3 regions of the Kitasatospora sp. NPDC032757 genome follow, and region 2 is predicted to be linked to each of the others. Evidence: predicted binding sites of a transcription regulator. Region 2 holds the regulator's gene; each other region holds the start of a gene.
The links. Region 2 encodes HrcA, which represses chaperone genes, less so after heat shock. Its sites were predicted from a motif close to TTNGCACTCNGNNNNNCNGAGTGCNAA; they were not measured.
Positions count from the first base shown of each region.

Region 1 (3,251 bases), on a different contig from region 2:
GGCCTCCAGCAGCGCGTCCTGGACGTCCTGGGCGACCAGCCCGAGCACGTACTCGGTGCCGTCCGGCCACTGCTCCAGCCACCAGCGGCGGTGGGTCACGGCCGTCTCGACCAGCGACACCACGGCGGCGTCCGCCACGTCCTTCGCGGTCAGGTCGGCCAGGATCAGCGCCCGCGCGTTGTGCAGGGCGGTCTCGATGTCGTCGGAGGAAGCCATCCGTCCATTGTCCCAAAGTGCGCCCGGCACGAACGCCGCACGGGCGGCTCCCCGAGGGGAACCGCCCGTGCGATCAGGAAACGACCGACCCCGGAGGATCAGAAGTCCATGTCACCGCCCGGCATGCCGCCGCCGGCGGCCGCAGCGGCCTTCTCCGGCTTGTCGGCGATGACGGCCTCGGTGGTGAGGAAGAGCGCCGCGATGGAGGCGGCGTTCTGCAGCGCGGAACGGGTGACCTTGGCCGGGTCGATGATGCCCTCGGCGATCAGGTCGACGTAGGTGTTGGTGGCCGCGTTCAGGCCGTGACCGGCGGGGAGGTTGCGCACCTTCTCCACCACGACGCCGCCCTCGAGGCCGGCGTTGGTCGCGATCTGCTTGATCGGGGCCTCCAGGGCCACGCGGACGATGTTGGCACCGGTGGCCTCGTCGCCCTCGAGCTCCAGCTTGTCGAACGCGACACCGGCCTGCAGCAGCGCGACGCCACCACCGGCGACGATGCCCTCCTCGACGGCGGCCTTGGCGTTGCGGACGGCGTCCTCGATGCGGTGCTTGCGCTCCTTGAGCTCCACCTCGGTGGCCGCGCCGGCCTTGATGACGGCCACGCCGCCGGCCAGCTTGGCGAGGCGCTCCTGGAGCTTCTCGCGGTCGTAGTCCGAGTCGCTGTTCTCGATCTCGGCGCGGATCTGGTTCACGCGGCCGGCGACCTGGTCGCTGTCGCCGCCACCGTCGACGATGGTGGTCTCGTCCTTGGTGATGACCACCTTGCGGGCGGTGCCCAGCAGGTCGATGCCGGCGTTCTCCAGCTTGAGGCCGACCTCCTCGGAGATCACGGTGCCACCGGTGAGGATGGCGATGTCGCCGAGCATGGCCTTGCGGCGGTCGCCGAAGCCCGGGGCCTTGACGGCGACGGACTTGAAGGTGCCGCGGATCTTGTTCACGACCAGGGTCGACAGGGCCTCGCCCTCGACGTCCTCGGCGATGATGACGAGCGGCTTGCCGCTCTGCATGACCTTCTCCAGCAGCGGGAGCAGGTCCTTGACCGAGCCGATCTTGGAGTTGGCGATGAGGATGTACGGGTCCTCGAACGTCGCCTCCATGCGCTCCAGGTCGGTGGCGAAGTAGGCGGAGATGTAGCCCTTGTCGAAGCGCATACCCTCGGTGAGCTCGAGCTCCAGGCCGAAGGTGTTGCTCTCCTCGACGGTGATGACGCCTTCCTTGCCGACCTTGTCCATGGCCTCGGCGATGAGCTCGCCGATCTGGGTGTCGGCGGCCGAGATGGAGGCGGTGGAGGCGATCTGCTCCTTGGTCTCCACGTCCTTGGCCTGGGCCAGCAGCTGGTCCGAGACGGCGGCGACGGCCTTCTCGATACCGCGCTTCAGAGCCATCGGGTTGGCGCCGGCGGCGACGTTGCGCAGACCCTCGCGGACGAGCGCCTGGGCGAGCACGGTGGCGGTGGTGGTGCCGTCACCCGCGACGTCGTCGGTCTTCTTGGCGACCTCCTTGACGAGCTCCGCGCCGATCTTCTCGTAGGGGTCCTCGAGCTCGATCTCCTTGGCGATGGAGACACCGTCGTTGGTGATCGTGGGGGCGCCCCACTTCTTCTCCAGCACGACGTTGCGGCCCTTGGGGCCGAGCGTGACCTTCACTGCGTCGGCGAGCTGGTTCATGCCACGCTCAAGGCCGCGGCGAGCTTCCTCATCAAAGGCGATGATCTTGGCCATCAGAAGTGGTCCTCCGGGACACGGTCGACTGCTCGGACCAAGGGGTGCCCGCGACGGACGGCCCTGGTGTGCGGGGGTCCTTTCCCCTACCGCTCCCGGGGGCCTCACCGACCCGGTCCGCTGTCACTCTCACGCTGTGAGTGCTAACGCCAATGATTAGCACTCTGGGTGGGCGAGTGCAAGCCCAATGGGCAACCCGCGAGCCGCACCGGCCACTCCCCGGACACGGCGACGGGCCCGTACGACATGTGTCGCACGGGCCCGTCGCGAAGCAAGAGGTGCACCAGCCGATGGGCCGAGCCGAACTCCTGGGTGCCGGAAAGGTCAGACCGCCGCGCGGACCATGTCCGCCTGCGGGCCTTTCTGCCCCTGAGAGATCTCGAACTCGACCCGCTGGCCCTCCTCAAGGGTGCGGTAGCCGTCCATCTGGATCGCGCTGTAGTGGACGAAGACGTCCGCACCACCGTCGACCGCGATGAAGCCGTAGCCCTTCTCCGCGTTGAACCACTTGACGGTGCCCTGAGCCATTCCGAACTCCCCTAGTGCTGTGCTGGCCCTTCACGCGCCCGCAGGTCGCGGGCCCGGGTCTGGTTTGAGGCCGGCCCGGGGAACCCCCCCTGGGCGCAGCCGTGCACGCCACAATCCCCCCGCCGAGCCACCGGACGGTGTCCGATGAAGGGGCGATTGCGTCGACCGCGGCTGAATGTATCCGGCTCGACGCCCTCTGCAACAGAGCCAGCCGCCGGGAATTCCCCCGACCCGCCAGGGGACAGGACGGGCCAAAAGCCCAAAAACTTCACATTTCACGCCGGACATAGCGGACGAATTACCCAAATGCCCTCAAGAATTCTGACACCGGCCTGACATGTTTCACGGCCGCGGGCCCGGCGCCGGTCTCAGCGGCCGGACAGACACCGGCGGTACGGGGCGCAACAGGGGGGCGACGACCGGTGCGAGGGGGGAGGGGAGGCCCTCTTCCCGGCCGAGCGACACTCTACTCCGACTGGCCGGGGAAATATTCCCGCCGGAATGCGGCGCGCGGGGGCGGCCCGGGAAAGCGCCCGTGCGGGCGGCCTTCACGGCGGCCCCGGAAGAATCCCGGAAGCGCCTGGAAACACCCCGGGAACTCCCGGGAGCTCGCGGGGAAATGCGAAGGCCGTCCGGGTGTACGGAATTCCGTACACCCCGACGGCCTTCCCGTCGGCGGTGCGGCTCAGCAGCCGCCGGCCACCGCGGGAATGATCGAAACGCTCGCGCCGTCCGCGATCTCGGTCGCCAGGCCCTCCGCGAACCGCACGTCGTCGTCATTGACGT
Region 1 is NZ_JBVINN010000025.1:117,103-120,353, forward strand. It holds gene ACZ5WK_RS25505 (hypothetical protein) at 1-216, opposite strand, end outside; gene groL (chaperonin GroEL) at 315-1,937, opposite strand; gene ACZ5WK_RS25515 (cold-shock protein) at 2,262-2,465, opposite strand; gene ACZ5WK_RS25520 (ubiquitin-like small modifier protein 1) at 3,151-3,251, opposite strand, start outside.
Region 1: groL (chaperonin GroEL) is a predicted target of HrcA. The motif match lies at 2,094-2,120, and genes of this name have one in related genera.

Region 2 (3,251 bases):
CCGTCCAGCCGGACCACCGCGCCGGGGGCGGCGGTGGCGAGCTGCGTGGTCTCGACGACGAACACGGGCGCGGTCATGGGGGTTCCCTGAGGTCTCTGTGCGGTGGAACGACGGCGCCCGGTGACCCCGTCCGGGTCACCGGGCGCCGGTGCGGTCAGCGGCCGTTGAAGGCGTCCTTCAGGCGGGAGAACAGCCCCTGCTGGCCCGGCGCGAACTGGCCCGAGGGCCGTTCCTCGCCGCGCAGCACCGCGAGGCGGCGCAGCAGCTCCTCCTGCTCGGCGTCGAGCTTGGTGGGCGTCTGCACCTCGACATGCACTATCAGGTCGCCCCGGCCGCCGCCGCGCAGGTGGGTGATGCCGCGGCCGTGCAGCGGGATCGACTGGCCCGACTGGGTGCCGGGCCGGATGTCGACCTCCTCCAGCCCGTCCAGAGTCTGCAGCGGCACCTGGGTGCCGAGCGAGGCGGCCGTCATCGGGATGGTGACGGTGCAGTGCAGGTCGTCGCCGCGCCGCTGGAACACCGTGTGGCTGGTCTCGGCGATCTCGACGTAGAGGTCGCCGGCGGGGCCTCCGCCGGGGCCGACCTCGCCCTCGCCGGCCAGCTGGATCCGGGTGCCGTTGTCGACACCGGCCGGGATCTTGACGGTCAGCGTGCGGCGGGCGCGGACGCGGCCGTCGCCGGCGCACTCCGGGCACGGGGTCGGCACGACGGTGCCGAAGCCCTGGCACTGCGGGCAGGGGCGGGAGGTCATGACCTGGCCCAGGAAGGACCGGGTGACCTGGGAGACCTCGCCCTTGCCGCGGCACATGTCACAGGTCTGCGCGGAGGTACCGGGGGCCGCGCCCTCGCCGCTGCAGGTGGTGCAGGTGACGGCCGTGTCGACCTGGAGTTCCTTGGTGGTGCCGAAGGCGGCCTCCTCCAGGGTGATCTCCAGCCGGATCATGGCGTCCTGGCCGCGCCTGGTCCGGGAGCGCGGGCCGCGCTGGCCGGAGGCGGCGCCGAAGAAGGCGTCCATGATGTCGGAGAAGCCGAAGCCCGCCGCGCCCGCGCCGAAGCCGCCCGCACCGCCGCCGTTGGGCGACAGGGGGTCGCCGCCGAGGTCGTAGACCTGACGCTTCTGCGGATCGGAGAGCACCTCGTAGGCGGCGTTGATCTCCTTGAACCGCTCCTGCGTCTTCGGGTCCGGGTTGACGTCCGGGTGCAGTTCGCGTGCCAGGCGCCGGAACGCCTTCTTGATCTCGTCCTGCCCCGCATCCCGTCGGACGCCGAGTACCGCGTAGTAGTCCGTGGCCACCAAATGCTCCGCTTGTTCCGCCTGTTGAAGTGCTTGCGACTGGTACCACCATCGGATGTCCGATGGTGGCCGTTCCTACGACTCGGCCAGGATCTGGCCCACGTACCGTGCCACCGCTCGCACCGCCCCCATTGTGCCCGGGTAGTCCATCCGGGTCGGACCGATCACACCCAGCTTGGCCACGCTCTCGTCGCCCGAACCGTAGCCCACGGAGACGATCGAGGTGGAATTGAGCCCTTCGTACGCGTTCTCCCGGCCGATCCGGACCGTCATCCCGGCGTCGGCCGTCTCACCCAGGAGGCGGAGCAGGACGACCTGCTCCTCCAGCGCCTCCAGCACCGGCTGGATGGTGAGCGGGAAGTCGTGCCCGAAGCGGGTCAGGTTGGCCGTGCCGGCCAGCATGATCCGCTCCTCGTTCTGCTCGGCGAGCGCCTCGAAGAGCGTCGCCAGGACGGTGGTGACGGCCGGCCGGTCGGCCGCCTCGAACTGGGACGGCAGCTCGTCCAGCAGCTCCGGGACCTCGGGCAGGCGCTGCCCGACGGCCCTGGTGTTGATCTTGGCGCGCAGGTCCGCCAGGACGGTCTCGCCGACCGTGCCCGGGCAGTCCACGAGCCGCTGCTCGACCCGGCCGGTGTTGGTGATCAGGACGAGCATCACCTTGGCCGGGGCCAGCGCCACCAGTTCGATGTGGCGCACGGTGGACCGGGAGAGCGAGGGGTACTGGACCACCGCGACCTGCCGGGTGAGCTGGGCGAGCAGCCGGACCGTCCGGGCGACCACGTCGTCCAGGTCGACCGCGCCGTCCAGGAAGTGCCGGATCGCCCGCCGCTCGGGCGCGCTCATCGGCTTGACCTCGGCCAGCCGGTCGACGAACAGGCGGTACCCCTTGTCGGTGGGGATCCGCCCGGCGCTGGTGTGCGGCTGGTGGATGTAGCCGTCCTCCTCCAGCGCCGCCATGTCGTTGCGGACGGTGGCCGGGGACACGCCCAGGCTGTGCCGCTCCACGAGAGCCTTGGAACCGACCGGCTCCTCGGTGCCCACGTAGTCCTGGACGATGGCGCGAAGGACCGCGAGCTTGCGGTCGTCGAGCTGGCGGACCTCACCGGCCATGGGGCACGCACCTCCGTCTTCGCACGTTGTCCGATGTGACATGTGTCCGTGTGTCTCGCTGCGGACCCCACTGGCGGGCCCCGGCTTTGGCACTCTGAACACACGAGTGCCAGAACCGTACCTGCCAGTGTAAGGCCCGGGTCCGACGGCAGGAACGGCCCGGCCACAGTGATCCTGCTTGCAGTCCGCGGCGCGCGGGTGATGCCCCGCGCCCGTCCGGGTGGCAGCATCGATAGCGGACGGCGAACAGAGGAGCAGAGATGTCGACCTCGGGCCAGCACACCCGCTTCGCACCGGACCGCGGCCTGACCGGCCGGATGGTCGGGACGATGTTCGTGATCGGGCTGTTGTACGTCGGTTTCACCGGTCTGCTGATCGCACTGCTGCGCGGGGCCTGGCCGCTGATCGTGCTGATCTCGGGCGGGCTGTTCGTCGCGCAGTTCTGGTTCAGCGACAAGATCACCGAACGGGCGATGGGCGCCCGCCGGGTCACCCCGGAGCAGTACCCCCAGCTGCACGGCACCGTCGACCGGCTCTGCGCACTCGCCGACATGCCCAAACCCCGGGTGGCGGTCGCCGACAACGACATGCCGAACGCCTTCGCGACCGGCCGCAACCCCCAGAACGCCGTGGTCTGCGTCACCACCGGGCTGCTGCGGCGGCTGGATCCGGAGGAGCTGGAGGGCGTGCTCGCGCACGAGCTGTCGCACGTCGCCCACCGGGACGTCGCGGTGATGACCATCGCCGGGTTCCTCGGGGTGCTGGCCGGGGCGATGACCCGGATCGCGATGTACGGCGGCTTCATGGGCGGCGCCCGGAACAGCAACGACTCCAACGCCGCGATCGC
Region 2 is NZ_JBVINN010000017.1:89,827-93,077, reverse strand. It holds gene ACZ5WK_RS20360 (16S rRNA (uracil(1498)-N(3))-methyltransferase) at 1-77, opposite strand, end outside; gene dnaJ (molecular chaperone DnaJ) at 155-1,294, opposite strand; gene hrcA (heat-inducible transcriptional repressor HrcA) at 1,370-2,404, opposite strand; gene htpX (zinc metalloprotease HtpX) at 2,665-3,251, shown strand, end outside.

Region 3 (3,251 bases), on a different contig from region 2:
TCCAGGCCCAGGCCGCCCTCCAGCACCTTGGCGGCGTGGACGAGCGAGGCGCCACCACCGGCGACGATGCCCTCCTCGACCGCGGCACGGGTCGCCGAGATGGCGTCCTCCAGGCGGTGCTTGCGCTCCTTCAGCTCCACCTCGGTGGCGGCGCCGACCTTGATGACGCAGACGCCGCCGGCCAGCTTGGCCAGGCGCTCCTGCAGCTTCTCGCGGTCCCAGTCGGAGTCCGTGTTGGCGATCTCGCCCTTGATCTGGGCGACGCGGCCGGCCACGGCCTCGGAGTCACCGGCACCGTCGACGACGGTGGTCTCGTCCTTGGTGATGGTCACGCGGCGGGCGGTGCCCAGCACGTCCAGACCGGCCTGGTCGAGCTTGAGGCCGACCTCCTCGGAGATGACGGTGGCACCGGTCAGGGTGGCCAGGTCGCCCAGGATCGCCTTGCGGCGGTCACCGAAGCCCGGGGCCTTGACGGCGACCGCGTTGAAGGTGCCGCGGATCTTGTTCACCACGAGGGTGGACAGCGCCTCGCCGTCGACGTCCTCGGCGATGATCAGCAGCGGCTTCGAGGCACCGCCCTGCAGGATCTTCTCCAGCAGCGGCAGCAGCTCCTGGATGGAGGAGATCTTGCCCTGGTTGATCAGGATGTACGGGTCCTCGAGGACCGCCTCCTGACGCTCCGCGTCGGTGACGAAGTACGGCGACAGGTAGCCCTTGTCGAACTGCATGCCCTCGGTGAAGTCCAGCTCCACGCCGAAGGTGTTGGACTCCTCGACGGTGATGACACCGTCCTTGCCGACCTTGTCGATCGCCTCGGCGATCAGCTCGCCGACCTGGGTGTCCTGCGCGGAGAGGGACGCGACGGCGGCGACGTCGTCCTTGCCCTCGATCTCGCGGGCGACGGACAGCAGGTGCTCGGAGACGGCGGCGACGGCCTTGTCGATGCCCTTCTTCAGAGCGGCCGGGCCGGCACCGGCGGCGACGTTGCGCAGACCCTCGTTGACCAGGGCCTGGGCCAGCACGGTGGCGGTGGTGGTGCCGTCACCCGCGACGTCGTTGGTCTTGGTGGCGACCTCCTTGACGAGCTGCGCGCCAAGGTTCTCGTACGGGTCGTCCAGCTCGACCTCACGCGCGATGGTGACACCGTCGTTGGTGATGGTCGGAGCGCCGAACTTCTTGTCGATGACGACGTTGCGGCCCTTGGGGCCGATGGTCACCTTGACGGTGTCGGCCAGCTTGTTGACACCGCGCTCCAGCGAGCGGCGGGCGTCCTCGTCGAACTGCAGGATCTTCGCCATGTTCCCTATTCCCTCGGGGCTGCGGCCGGCATGCCGGCCGCCGGACTACGTGAACCAACAACCACGCCCCGGGCCCCTGTCACTGGGACACGGATCCGGGGCGGGCTGGAACGACTGACTTCTCGGTGCTGCTTACTTCTCGATGATGGCGAGAACGTCGCGCGCCGAGAGGACGAGGTACTCCTCGCCCTGGTACTTCACCTCGGTGCCGCCGTACTTCGAGTACAGGACGATGTCACCGACGGCGACGTCGAGCGGCAGACGCTGGCCGTCCTCGAAGCGGCCCGGGCCGACGGCCAGGACGACGCCCTCCTGGGGCTTCTCCTTGGCGGTGTCCGGGATAACCAGGCCGGAGGCCGTGGTGGTCTCGGCGTCGAGCGGCTGGACCACGATGCGGTCCTCGAGCGGCTTGATGGCAACCTTGCTGCTGGTGGTCACGTCCGAGCTCCCCTTCGGAGATTACGGGGTTGTCTAACGGGTAGTGGCGAAGCTGCGGGCCTGCCGTCGCGGGGGTCAGACACGCTTCTTCGCGTTAGCACTCTCCTGGTGGAGAGTGCTAAGGACGACCATAGGCCGCGGTTAGCACTCAGTCAACCAGAGTGCCAACGGCGCGCCCGTCCGCTTCGGCAGCGGGATGAGCAGCCGTACACATGTGCGACACCGGGGCCTCCGTTCCTCCCGCCGGCCCGGGCCTTCGCGGGCTCCCCCGGCAGGTGACCGGCGAGAATGGCCCTGTGGAGACCGAGAACCTGCAGCCCCTGCTGACCCCCGAGGGCCAAGCCCTGCTCGCCGAGCTGCGCGAGTTCGCGCCCGAGGAGGAGCTGGCGCTGGCCACCCGGCTGCGGCGGGAGCACCCGGCCGGGCTGGTGTCGGCGGCGTTCGGGCAGGCAAGGCTGCGGCAGCGGGCCCGGGCCAAGTTCGGCGAGGACGCCGACCTGATGTACTTCACGCCCAACGGGGTCGAGCAGTCCACCCGGCGCAGCGTCGCCGAATGGCGGGCGCGGCGCTTCGCCGAGCTGGGGGTGCGCCGGCTGGCCGACCTCTGCTGCGGGATCGGCGGGGACGTGCTGGCGCTGGCCCGGGCGGGGATCGAGGTGCTCGCGGTCGACAAGGACCCGGCGGCCTGCGCCGCCACCGCCGCCAACGCCGCCGCGCTGGGCCTGGACGGCCTGGTCGAGGTGCGCTGCGCGGACGTCGCGGAGGTCGACGTCACCGGCTTCGACGCGGTCTTCACCGACCCTGCCCGCCGCACCTCGCGCGGCCGGGTGTTCGACCCCGAGGCGTACGCCCCGCCGCTCTCCTGGGCGGTCGAGGCCGGCCGGCGCACCCCGATCGGCGCGCTGAAGGTGGCCCCCGGCATCCCGCACGAGGCCGTCCCGGCCGACGCCGAGGCCGAGTGGGTCTCCGACCACGGCGACGTCAAGGAGGCGGTGCTCTGGTTCGGCACCAGGGCCGAGCGCCCGCACCGGGCCACCCTGCTCCCCCGGCAGGCCAGCCTCGCCGGCGGCGACCTGCCCGACCCGCCGGCCGGCCCGGTCGGCCGCTACCTGTACGAGCCGGACGGCGCGGTGATCCGTGCCCACCTGGTCGCCGAGGTGGCCGGGCAGGTGAACGGCCGGCTGATCGACCCGAAGATCGCCTACCTCACCTCGGACGAGCTGGTCGCCACCCCGTACGCGCACGCCTTCGAGCTCACCGACGTACTGCCGTTCCACATCAAGAAGCTGAAGGCCCTGCTGCGCGAGCGGGCCGTCGGCACGGTGGTGATCAAGAAGCGCGGGATGGCGATCACCCCGGAGGAGCTGCGCCGCCAGCTGAAGCCGAGCGGCCCGAACTCCGTCACGGTGATCCTCAGCCGTACCGACCACGGCCCGCTGATGATGCTCGGTCAGCCGGTCACGTTCCCGTAGCGCCCGCTCAGCTGGCGGGCGCCTCGATGTAGTCCTCCAGCCG
Region 3 is NZ_JBVINN010000018.1:42,383-45,633, forward strand. It holds gene groL (chaperonin GroEL) at 1-1,298, opposite strand, end outside; gene groES (co-chaperone GroES) at 1,431-1,736, opposite strand; gene ACZ5WK_RS20850 (THUMP-like domain-containing protein) at 2,033-3,208, shown strand; gene ACZ5WK_RS20855 (polysaccharide deacetylase family protein) at 3,216-3,251, opposite strand, start outside.
Region 3: groES (co-chaperone GroES) is a predicted target of HrcA. The motif match lies at 1,878-1,904, and genes of this name have one in related genera.